DNA from 2 places in the Streptomyces sp. NBC_01197 genome. Region 2 is predicted to be linked to the other one. Evidence: riboswitches for the same ligand, from Rfam matches in the RefSeq annotation. Region 2 holds a riboswitch; the other holds the start of a gene.
What was found. Region 2 has a riboswitch for cyclic di-AMP ahead of OG452_RS18175 (M23 family metallopeptidase). Riboswitches for the same ligand answer to the same signal wherever they lie in the genome.

Region 1 (4,849 bases), 680 kb from region 2:
GACCTGGCCAGCCGCTCCCAGCAGATAGCCGTCGCCCAGAAGGTGTACGCGGCCGAGGGCGCGGCTCCCTGGGCCAGTTGTGCGGCCATCGCCGGTCTGACCAAGGACGACGCCGACACGGCCCTGGTGGACCCGGGCGCCCCGGACACCGCGAGCCCCAGCCCCACGAAGGCGACCGGTTCCGCCGGGGACCCGCTGGGTGCGGACACGAGTGCGGACGGTTCGAAGCAGACGTCCTCCACGCAGGCGCCGTCCAAGCAGGCGAGTCCGAGCCCGTCGGATTCCCACTCCGGATCGTCGTCCTCATCATCGCCGTCATCTCCGGCATCTGACCCTTCATCGGACGCATCGGACTCTTCCCGCGATTCGGGTCATTCCGACACTCCGGATACTTCGGCCACTTCGGACTCCAGTGCATCCGCCGCGCCCGGCCCGTCGGATTCCGCGCCTCCAGCCCCTTCCGGCTCGGCGACATCCGACGGCCCTGATTCCGGGAATGCCCCGGCGCCCTCGGGGGCCGGCAAGCACCGGGGCGGTGAGGCCGCCGGCGACACCGGCGCGAGCCGTGACGAGACCGGCCGGCACGCTTCGCGCGGCGGGGAGACATCCCGAGAAGACGCCCGTACGGAGGGCAGCTACACGGTCCGCGCGGGTGACAACCTGTGGTCCATCGCGGAGGCGCACGATCTGCCCGGCGGATGGCCCGCGCTCTACGCGGCGAACCATCGGACCGTCGGAGGCGATCCGGACTTCATCGTTCCTGGCCAGAGCCTTGATCTCGACCGGAATCAGGGGTAGTTCGGGGTCGTATGTCCGCTTCTGTTCGAGTGAGACATGACTCTCGTCGGCTCGGCTGAATGACCAGACTGTCCGCCCGGCGCGCGCCGCCTCTCACCTGGGGAAACGGGTAACGCCGGGTCGTAAACCGGGAATTTGCTCCCCGATGTTCATCTTTGAATATCGGGGGGTCCTGTGATTACGGTCAGACCGCTCGCACCGCGGGCCTCTTCGATCGCCACGCCGAATCCTGCCATCGGTCGAAGGGAGACAGTTGACGCTAAGAAGCGCCGTAGGCAGGAGCGGGGGACCCAGGTAAGCCGCCGGGGCCGGCCGTCCGTTCAGAGTCAGAGAACGGCACGAACCGGGACCGGCTTGGGGTGAAGCTGTGCGCTAGGTCGCGCAGCCGGGCAACTCATTGGCCCGAACCCGACAGCTCACCTCGTAGGCGTCGGTGAGGAGATTCTTCATGCTGTTTTCCAGCAAGTCCAAGCACCGTCGCCCTTCGAAGGCCGTTCGCGTCGCCACGCTCGCCGGTGTTGCCGGTGCCGCCGTGGCCGTTCCGCTGATCGGGGCGACCTCGGCCTCCGCCGCTTCGGTCTCCACCTGGGACGCGGTCGCGCAGTGCGAGTCCGGTGGCAACTGGTCCACCAACACGGGAAACGGCTACTACGGCGGCCTCCAGTTCAACAACTCCAGCTGGGCTGCCGCCGGCGGTACGCAGTACGCCCCGCGCGCCGACCTCGCCACCAAGGGCCAGCAGATCGCCACCGCCGAGAAGCTTCTCGCCATGCAGGGCCCTGGCGCCTGGTCCTGCGCCGGTGCCGGCGGCCTGACCAGCGGCGGTCCGAGCCCGGACGTCTCCACCGGCTCGAACAGCGGCTCCTCCTCGTCGAGCGCCGGCCAGCAGAGCACCCACACCGACCAGCAGTCCGCTTCGCGCAGCGAGGCCCGCACCAGTGCGCCGGCCGCCCCGAAGCACGCCGCTCCCCGCCACGCCGCGCCGATCCAGAAGGGTGACGGCGAGTACAAGGTCAAGGCCGGCGACACCCTCTCCACGATCGCCAAGGCCGAGCACGTCTCCGGTGGCTGGAAGAAGGTCTACGACCTGAACAAGGACATCGTGAAGGACGCCAACCTGATCTTCCCCGGTCAGCAGCTCCACCTGAGCTGATATCAGCTCTCCGCAGCACCCCCGGCCCGGCGCGACTCCCCCGTACGCGCCGGGCCGGGGGTCTCTCCATCGGAGCCGACCGGACTGACCGGAGCCGACCGGACCGACCGGAGCCGCGTCCTGGTTCATCCCGCGACCCGGCCGGGGCAGGTCACTTGGTCACCGTCTGGTAGATTTGTTGACTTTCACACCGTCATACAAGCTTTTGGGCCCTTTTTCGTCCCACGGGCCGGGCGCCCTGCCGACTGATGACTCAGAGCCGGTTAGGCTCATGCCGCAAGGCCAAAGAGACCCTGCGCCCATAGCGTCACATCCCAGAAGGAGATGCTAGTGCCGTCCATCGACGTCGTCGTAGCCCGGGAAATCCTGGACTCCCGAGGCAACCCCACGGTCGAGGTCGAGGTCGGCCTCGACGACGGCAGCACGGGCCGTGCCGCCGTCCCGTCCGGCGCCTCCACCGGTGCGTTCGAGGCCATCGAGCTCCGCGACGGTGACCCCAACCGTTACCAGGGCAAGGGTGTCGAGAAGGCAGTCCTCGCCGTCATCGAGCAGATCGGGCCGGAGCTCGTCGGTTACGACGCCACCGAGCAGCGCCTGATCGACCAGGCGATGTTCGACCTGGACGCGACGGAGAACAAGGGCTCGCTCGGCGCCAACGCCATCCTCGGCGTCTCGCTCGCCGTGGCGCACGCCGCGTCCGAGGCTTCCGACCTCCCGCTCTTCCGTTACCTCGGCGGCCCGAACGCGCACCTGCTGCCCGTTCCGATGATGAACATCCTGAACGGCGGGTCGCACGCCGACTCCAACGTCGACATCCAGGAGTTCATGATCGCGCCGATCGGCGCCGAGTCCTTCTCGGAGGCGCTGCGCTGGGGCGCCGAGGTCTACCACACCCTCAAGAAGGTCCTGAAGACCAAGGGTCTGTCGACCGGTCTCGGCGACGAGGGCGGCTTCGCGCCGAACCTGGAGTCGAACCGCGCCGCCCTCGACCTCATCCTTGAGGCCATCAAGGAGGCCGGTTACGCGCCGGGCAAGGACATCGCGCTCGCGCTCGACGTCGCCGCCTCCGAGTTCTACAAGGACGGCAAGTACGAGTTCGAGGGCAAGTCCCGCTCGGCCGCCGAGATGACCGAGTACTACGAGGAGCTCGTCTCCGCGTACCCGCTCGTCTCCATCGAGGACCCGCTGTACGAGGACGACTGGGACGGCTGGAAGGTCATCACCGACAAGCTGGGCGCCAAGGTCCAGATCGTCGGCGACGACCTCTTCGTCACCAACCCGGAGCGTCTGGCCCGCGGCATCGAGGAGGGCTCCGCCAACGCCCTGCTCGTCAAGGTCAACCAGATCGGTTCGCTGACCGAGACCCTGGACGCCGTCGAGCTCGCGCAGCGCAACGGCTTCAAGTGCATGATGTCGCACCGCTCCGGCGAGACCGAGGACGTCACCATCGCCGACCTCGCGGTCGCCGTGAACTGCGGCCAGATCAAGACCGGCGCCCCGGCCCGCTCGGACCGCGTCGCCAAGTACAACCAGCTGCTGCGCATCGAGGAGATCCTCGACGACGCCGCGGTCTACGCGGGCCGTTCGGCGTTCCCGCGCTTCCGCTCCAGCTGAAACGGTTCGAGGGCAGTTGCCACGGCCGGGAGCTGACACAGCCGGAGAGCAGCTGAATCGAACGAAGAACAGCTGACACGGCCGAAGAACTGAATAAAGAGCTGAATCAGCAGCAAAGGCGCAGCCACGCGCAGCCGTCCCCGTACCCGGTCCCGTACCGTGTCCGGGGACGGACGTGCGTGTGTAACGGGGAGGCGGCATGGCAGGGAACCGGGACCGGTTCTCCACCGCGACCAGACTCAAGGTGCTCGGCGAGCAGACCGCGGCCCGTGTCTACCGCTCCCAGTCCAGGCGCCAGGCACGCAGACCCCGGCTCACCGGCCGGGCGGCGATACTGCTGATGGTGCTCTGCACCCTGGTGGTGGCGCTCGCCTATCCGATGCGGCAGTACGTGTCGCAGCGCGGCGACATCGCCGACCAGCGGCGCCAGGTCAGCGACGCGAGGGCGCGGGTCGAGGAGCTGCGGGACGAGAAGGCCCGCCTCCAGGACAACGCGTACGTGGAGCGGCTGGCCCGTGAGCAACTGCACTACGTGCGGCCGGGGGAGACCAGCTACACCATGATCGACCCCGATGCCCGCACCCAGCGCTCCGGCGGCAAGGGCGCGGCGGACCGGCCGTGGTACTCGAACCTGTGGGACGGCGTGGACAGCGCGGACCGCACCAAGGCCCCTTAGGCGGGGCCGCGCCGGCCATCAGCTGTTCGCTGCCGGCCCCGTCCCACAGGCACGCACTTCCCGAGCACATCACTTCCCGAGCACATCACTTCACAGGCACTCAGATCCAAGGCAGGCATGGAAACGCCCCCTCCGCAGACCGACCGTACCGAGCCCACCGACGCGGACATCAGCGCGTTCAAGGAGCAGCTCGGCCGCCCGCCCCGCGGGCTGCGCGCCATCGCGCACCGCTGTCCGTGCGGCAACCCCGACGTCGTCGAGACGGCCCCGCGTCTGGAGGACGGCACGCCGTTCCCGACGACGTACTACCTGACGTGCCCGCGTGCGGCCTCCGCGATCGGCACGCTGGAGGCGAACGGCGTCATGAAGGAGATGACCGAGCGCCTGCGTACCGACCCCGAACTGGCCGCCGCCTACCGGGCCGCGCACGAGGACTACCTCGCCCGCCGCGACGAGATCGAGGTCCTGGAGGGCTTCCCGAGTGCGGGTGGCATGCCCGACCGGGTCAAGTGCCTGCACGTCCTGGTGGGTCACTCGCTGGCCGCGGGGCCGGGCGTCAACCCGCTGGGGGACGAGGCGATCGCGATGCTGCCCGAGTGGTGGGCGAA
Region 2 (4,849 bases):
AGGAAGCCGGCGGCCAGCGCGTAGTACGGGACGGCCGCCAGACCGTGCCGGGCCGCCACGTCCTGGAGCCCGCCCTCGTAGGTGCCACGGGAGACCAGGTTGTAGTGCGGCTGCACAGCGACGTACCGGGCGAGCCCCTCGGCCTCGGAGAACGCCATGAAGGCGTCGAGCCGCTCGGCGCTCACATTGGACGCGGCGATGGCGCGCACCTTGCCGGCCTTCACCAGATCATCGAGAGTGGTGATGATCTCCTCGACGGAAACGGACTCGTCGTCGAGGTGCGTGTAGTAGAGGTCGATGTAGTCGGTGCCCAGCCTGCGCAGCGACTCGTCGGCGGCGGCCCTGATGTTCCCGGCCGAGAGACCCCGGTACCGGGGGTGCATACCGACCTTGGTGGCGACCACCACGTCGGCGCGGTTGCCACGCGCTGCCAGCCAGTTGCCGATGACGGTCTCGGACTCGCCGCCCTTGTTTCCGGGCACCCACGCCGAGTACGTGTCCGCGGTGTCGATGAAGTTGCCGCCGACGGCGGTGTAGGCGTCCAGCACCTTGAAGGACTGTTCTTCGTCGGCGCTCCACCCGAAGACGTTGCCACCGAGGGAGAGCGGGAAGACCTTGAGGTCGGAGGAGCCGAGTGCGCGCAGAGGAGTCATACGTCGGTCAACCCAGCGTCGGCCCGGCACTATTCCGCTGTTCAGCCGGACGGCCGTACGCGTGGGACGGACCGGGCGGGCCGGTGCCCGCATACGGCGAACCGGCAGCCCTGACGCCGGGGGGATGTGCCGTCAGGACCGCCGGGGTGCGGACGCCGTACATCGGCGGTACTCGCGGGGACCGAAAGCGGGTGCGGGAGTTCAGCCGCTCACGCCTTGGGGTTGCCGCTCACGCGTTGGGGTTTACGGGTTGAGGCCCTTGCCCTGGAGCCAGGTCATCGGGTCGACCGGGTCGCCCCCGCCCGGGCGGACCTCCAGGTGCACATGCGGTCCTGTGACGTTGCCGGTGGCTCCGACCCGGCCGATGACCTCGCCGGTGCTGACCTTCTGGCCGGCGCTGACGCCCAGCGAGGACTGGTGGCAGAACCACAACTCCGTACCGTCGTCGAGCGTGATGACCGTGCGGTAGCCGTACGCCCCCGCCCAGCCCGCCGACTTGACCGTCCCGCTGTGCACGGCCTTGATCGGGGTGCCGGTCGGGGCGGCGAAGTCGAGGCCGGTGTGGTGGCCCGACGACCACATCGAACCGCCGTCGTCGAACCGCGAGGTGAGGGTGTACGAGGAGACCGGGAGCGAGTAACTGGCCGCAAGCTTGGCGAGCCGCTCCTTCTCCGCCTTGGCCTTGGCCTCCGCCTCGGCCTTCTTCTTGGCCGCCTCCTCCTTGGCCGCAGCCTCGTCCTGCTTTTTCGCGGCCTCCGCCGACGCCTTCTCCGCAGCTGCCTTCTCGGCTGCCGCCTTGGCCTCGTCGTCGACCGCACCCTGCTGCTGCTCGGCCTGCTGGATGATCCGGGCACGGAGGGCCTCTCCCGCGTCCGCGCCGCCCTTGCCGGTGGCCGCCGCGGTGGTGAGCGCCGCGTCGGCGGCGCCCGTCTCCGTACCGCCGTGGCCCGACGAGCCGCCGTCGATGTCGGAGATCAGCGTCCCCACGCCGGGCAGCGACTCGGCATCCGGCAGCTTGTCCTTGACGGACTGCGGAAGGTCGGGGAGGGAGATCGCGACCGGCGGCTTGCTCTGGGCGCTGGCCATGCCGCCCGCGCCGACAGCCGCGATCACGCCGACGCCGAGGACCGTCGAACTGCGGGCGAGTCCGCCACGCTGCTTGGCGACGCGGTGTTTGCCACGGACCGAACGGAGGGAATCCTCAGTGGGGTTCCACTCGTCGAATGTGCCGCCGTCCTCACCGCCGAAACCGAGAGCATCGTCGTTCGGGAAGTAAAGCGTTTCGGGGGCAGGGTTGTTGGACGCCACGGAGGCGCACTCCTTTCCTTCCTTACCGCCTACCGGGTTAGCTGACGGGTTCGGAGCAGGAAGGTCTCCTACGGGCAGCCCTTGCGGAGAAGCCCGATTCACCCCAATTGATGGTTCCCCGGTTCCCTTGCGGGATTCGGCGCGTGCGCGCGGTGCCGCCTCTTGCGACGACTGGGACAACCGCGCTGCGTTATCGAACGTTAATAGACGCGAGGGCCGGATTCCAAGCTGTTCCGACTGATCGTTAACGGCTCTGGCCTGCACTTAACGGGTCATAAAGGGGCGCATTCGGGCGACTTGATCTCCCTTCGGGAGCCATCGTGAAACATCGGCTTCCTGATGGTGCGTCAACTGTTATGCGGAGGGGTGCGCTTCGACTACGCATCGTGTTGTTCCCGGTGGACGATCCCCACCGTCCTGCGCCGGTCCGGCTGCCCCAGGCCCGGGCGGCCCACCGCGAGCAGCGCCATGTCGTCCGTGGAGCGCCCGCCCGTGTGCCGTCGCACGTCGTCGGTCACCGCCGTCAGCAGCTCGTCGGGCCCCGAGAAGATCCGGCCGCGCAGCCGCTTCTGCGGCTCGTAGAAGGCCCCCTGCGCATTCCTCGCCTCGGACAGGCCGTCGGTGTAGAGCAGCAGCGTGGCCCCCGGCGGGAACTCCGTCTCGTCCGCCCGGTCCGGCCAGGCCGCCAGATCGGCCAGCCCCAGCGGCAGGGCGGGATCGGTCGGCCTGAGGACGTGGATACCCCCGTCCGCGTACAGCAGCAGCGGTTCGGGGTGACCCCGGTTGAGCAGCCGGATCCGGCCCTGGTCACCGCGCGGGATCTCGGCGAGCGCCGCCGTGGTGAACCCCTCGAAGGCGTCAAGTCCCTCCCGTCGTACGCCTTCACGGGTCAGCGCACGCTCCAGCCGCTGGGCGACCTGTTCGATCGTCACCTCCTGCTCGGCAGCTTCCCGGAAGGCCCCGATCACCACGGCCACCGCCTCGACGGCGCCGAGCCCCTTGCCCCGCACGTCACCCACCACCAGCCGGACCCCGTACGGGGTGTCCTGCACGGCGAAGAGATCGCCGCCGATGAAGGTGCCTGCCTGCGCCGCCTCGTACCGCGCCGCGATGTGCAGCCCGGCGATCCGTTCGGAAGGCACCGGCAGCACAGCACGCTGCGCGGTCTCCGCCACCACGCGCGCCGACGCGAGCTCTTCGCCACTGACCCGGATGACGCGGTTGATGACGAGGGCGACGACCGACAGCGTCACGACGGTGATGAGCTCCGTGATCGCCGAGGCCTTGGCCGAGGTGTCGTCGTAGCCATGCAGCCCCACGACGGCCAGCACCGCGACGATCCCCGTGAGCAGCGTGGCCCGGTACGAGAAGAGCGGGGCGGCGATCACCGGCGCGGCGACGAAGAACGGGGCAGCCGTGAACGCGGCCGGCGTCAGCTGGTCGAAGACCACACCGCCCACGATCAGCACGGCGGGCAGCACCCGGACGAACCTACGCGCCCAGCCCGAGTCCTCTCGCTGCCCCACCAGTACCCTCCTGCCCGGTCCACAAAGCGGCGGACGGTACCGCGCCCCACCAGGCTGGCCGCACCCGCGCCGGTCTGCGATTCGGCGTCGGCCAAGTGGGGGAAGCGGGGACCGGCCGGGCGGCAGCGGTGAGAAACGACCGAAGGCCCAGCACGTGATGTGCTGGGCCTTCGATCCTGAGTAGCGGGGACAGGATTTGAACCTGCGACCTCTGGGTTATGAGCCCAGCGAGCTACCGAGCTGCTCCACCCCGCGTCGGTAAACCCAACTCTACGCCATGCGCGAGGGTGGTTCTGACCATTACGGGAAGGGGCCGGCCGGACCGCCGAGACGCACCGCAGGACGCACCGCAGGACGGGCACCAGGCCTTCGGGCGCATGGACCTGGCCGGAGAGCTCCACTTCTTGCTTCCTCCATGGAGCACCACCGCTTGAGCCGACCGGACGGCCGGTGATTAAAATCGTCTCTCATGTCGAAGCCTGACGAACTGCTTGTTGAGGTCGCCGCCCTGGTGGAGTCCGGGGCCAGCAATCAGATGTCTCTGACCGTGGTCGCCGGTGGTGCAGTCATCACCGGTCGGCTGGCTCCCGAAGCCGTCTGGAGGCAGCGGGTGTCGGAGGTCCTGGCGGACTCGGCCCGCCTGAGTGATTTCTCCGCTGTGTTCACCGCTGCCCCGCGCGAGGAGGGGCCGCCCACGCATCTGCACTTCCATGTGGCGCGGATTCTGCAGGGCACGGTGGGGATCCCCGAGACGGGCGGAATGTACCGCGTGGCGATCGAGGACGTCAGCGGCTGGACCATCGGCGACTTCAGCTACTCCGACCACTGACACGGTCGCGGCGAGAGCCCCTCACCGCTGTTTTGATGGCGGCTCTCGCCTGCGCGCCGGTCAGGCTCATGGGAAAAGACCCGCCCGCCCCGGCCCTCGGGGCCTGCCAGTATCCCCGGCGGGCCCGCCGCCTCACCCCACGGGCGGTTCCGTCGATTCGGCGGCGCGGCGATATTTCTCGTTGATGCGTTGGGCTTCTTCGAGCTGGTCCTCAAGGACGACGATGCGGCAGGCGGCCTCGATGGGTGTGCCCTGGTCGACGAGTTCCCGGGCGCGGGCGGCGATGCGCAGCTGGTAGCGGGAGTAGCGGCGGTGGCCGCCCTCGGAACGCAGCGGGGTGATGAGGCGGGCTTCGCCGATGGCGCGGAGGAAGCCCTGCGTGGTGCCGAGCATTTCGGCGGCCCGGCCCATGGTGTAGGCGGGGTAGTCGTCGTCGTCGAGACGGCCGAACGAGTCGTCTGCTGTCATTTCACCTCTCTGTGGAACGCGTTGAGGGGCCCGGATGCCATCTGGCACCCGGGCCCCGAAGGAAC

Region 1: it holds a riboswitch for cyclic di-AMP, as region 2 does, so the genes downstream of both, OG452_RS21410 (transglycosylase family protein) here and OG452_RS18175 (M23 family metallopeptidase) in region 2, are expected to answer to the same signal.

What each region holds. Positions count from the first base shown of each region.
Region 1 is NZ_CP108569.1:4,666,711-4,671,559, forward strand. It holds gene OG452_RS21405 (transglycosylase family protein) at 1-798, shown strand, start outside; cyclic di-AMP (ydaO/yuaA leader) riboswitch at 1,056-1,243, shown strand; gene OG452_RS21410 (transglycosylase family protein) at 1,247-1,951, shown strand; gene eno (phosphopyruvate hydratase) at 2,276-3,565, shown strand; gene OG452_RS21420 (FtsB family cell division protein) at 3,765-4,241, shown strand; gene OG452_RS21425 (DUF501 domain-containing protein) at 4,359-4,849, shown strand, end outside.
Region 2 is NZ_CP108569.1:3,984,200-3,989,048, reverse strand. It holds gene OG452_RS18180 (aldo/keto reductase) at 1-653, opposite strand, end outside; gene OG452_RS18175 (M23 family metallopeptidase) at 897-1,961, opposite strand; cyclic di-AMP (ydaO/yuaA leader) riboswitch at 1,973-2,113, opposite strand; gene OG452_RS18170 (PP2C family protein-serine/threonine phosphatase) at 2,339-3,568, opposite strand; tRNA gene OG452_RS18165 (tRNA-Met) at 3,669-3,742, opposite strand; gene OG452_RS18160 (hypothetical protein) at 3,957-4,316, shown strand; gene OG452_RS18155 (MerR family transcriptional regulator) at 4,449-4,784, opposite strand.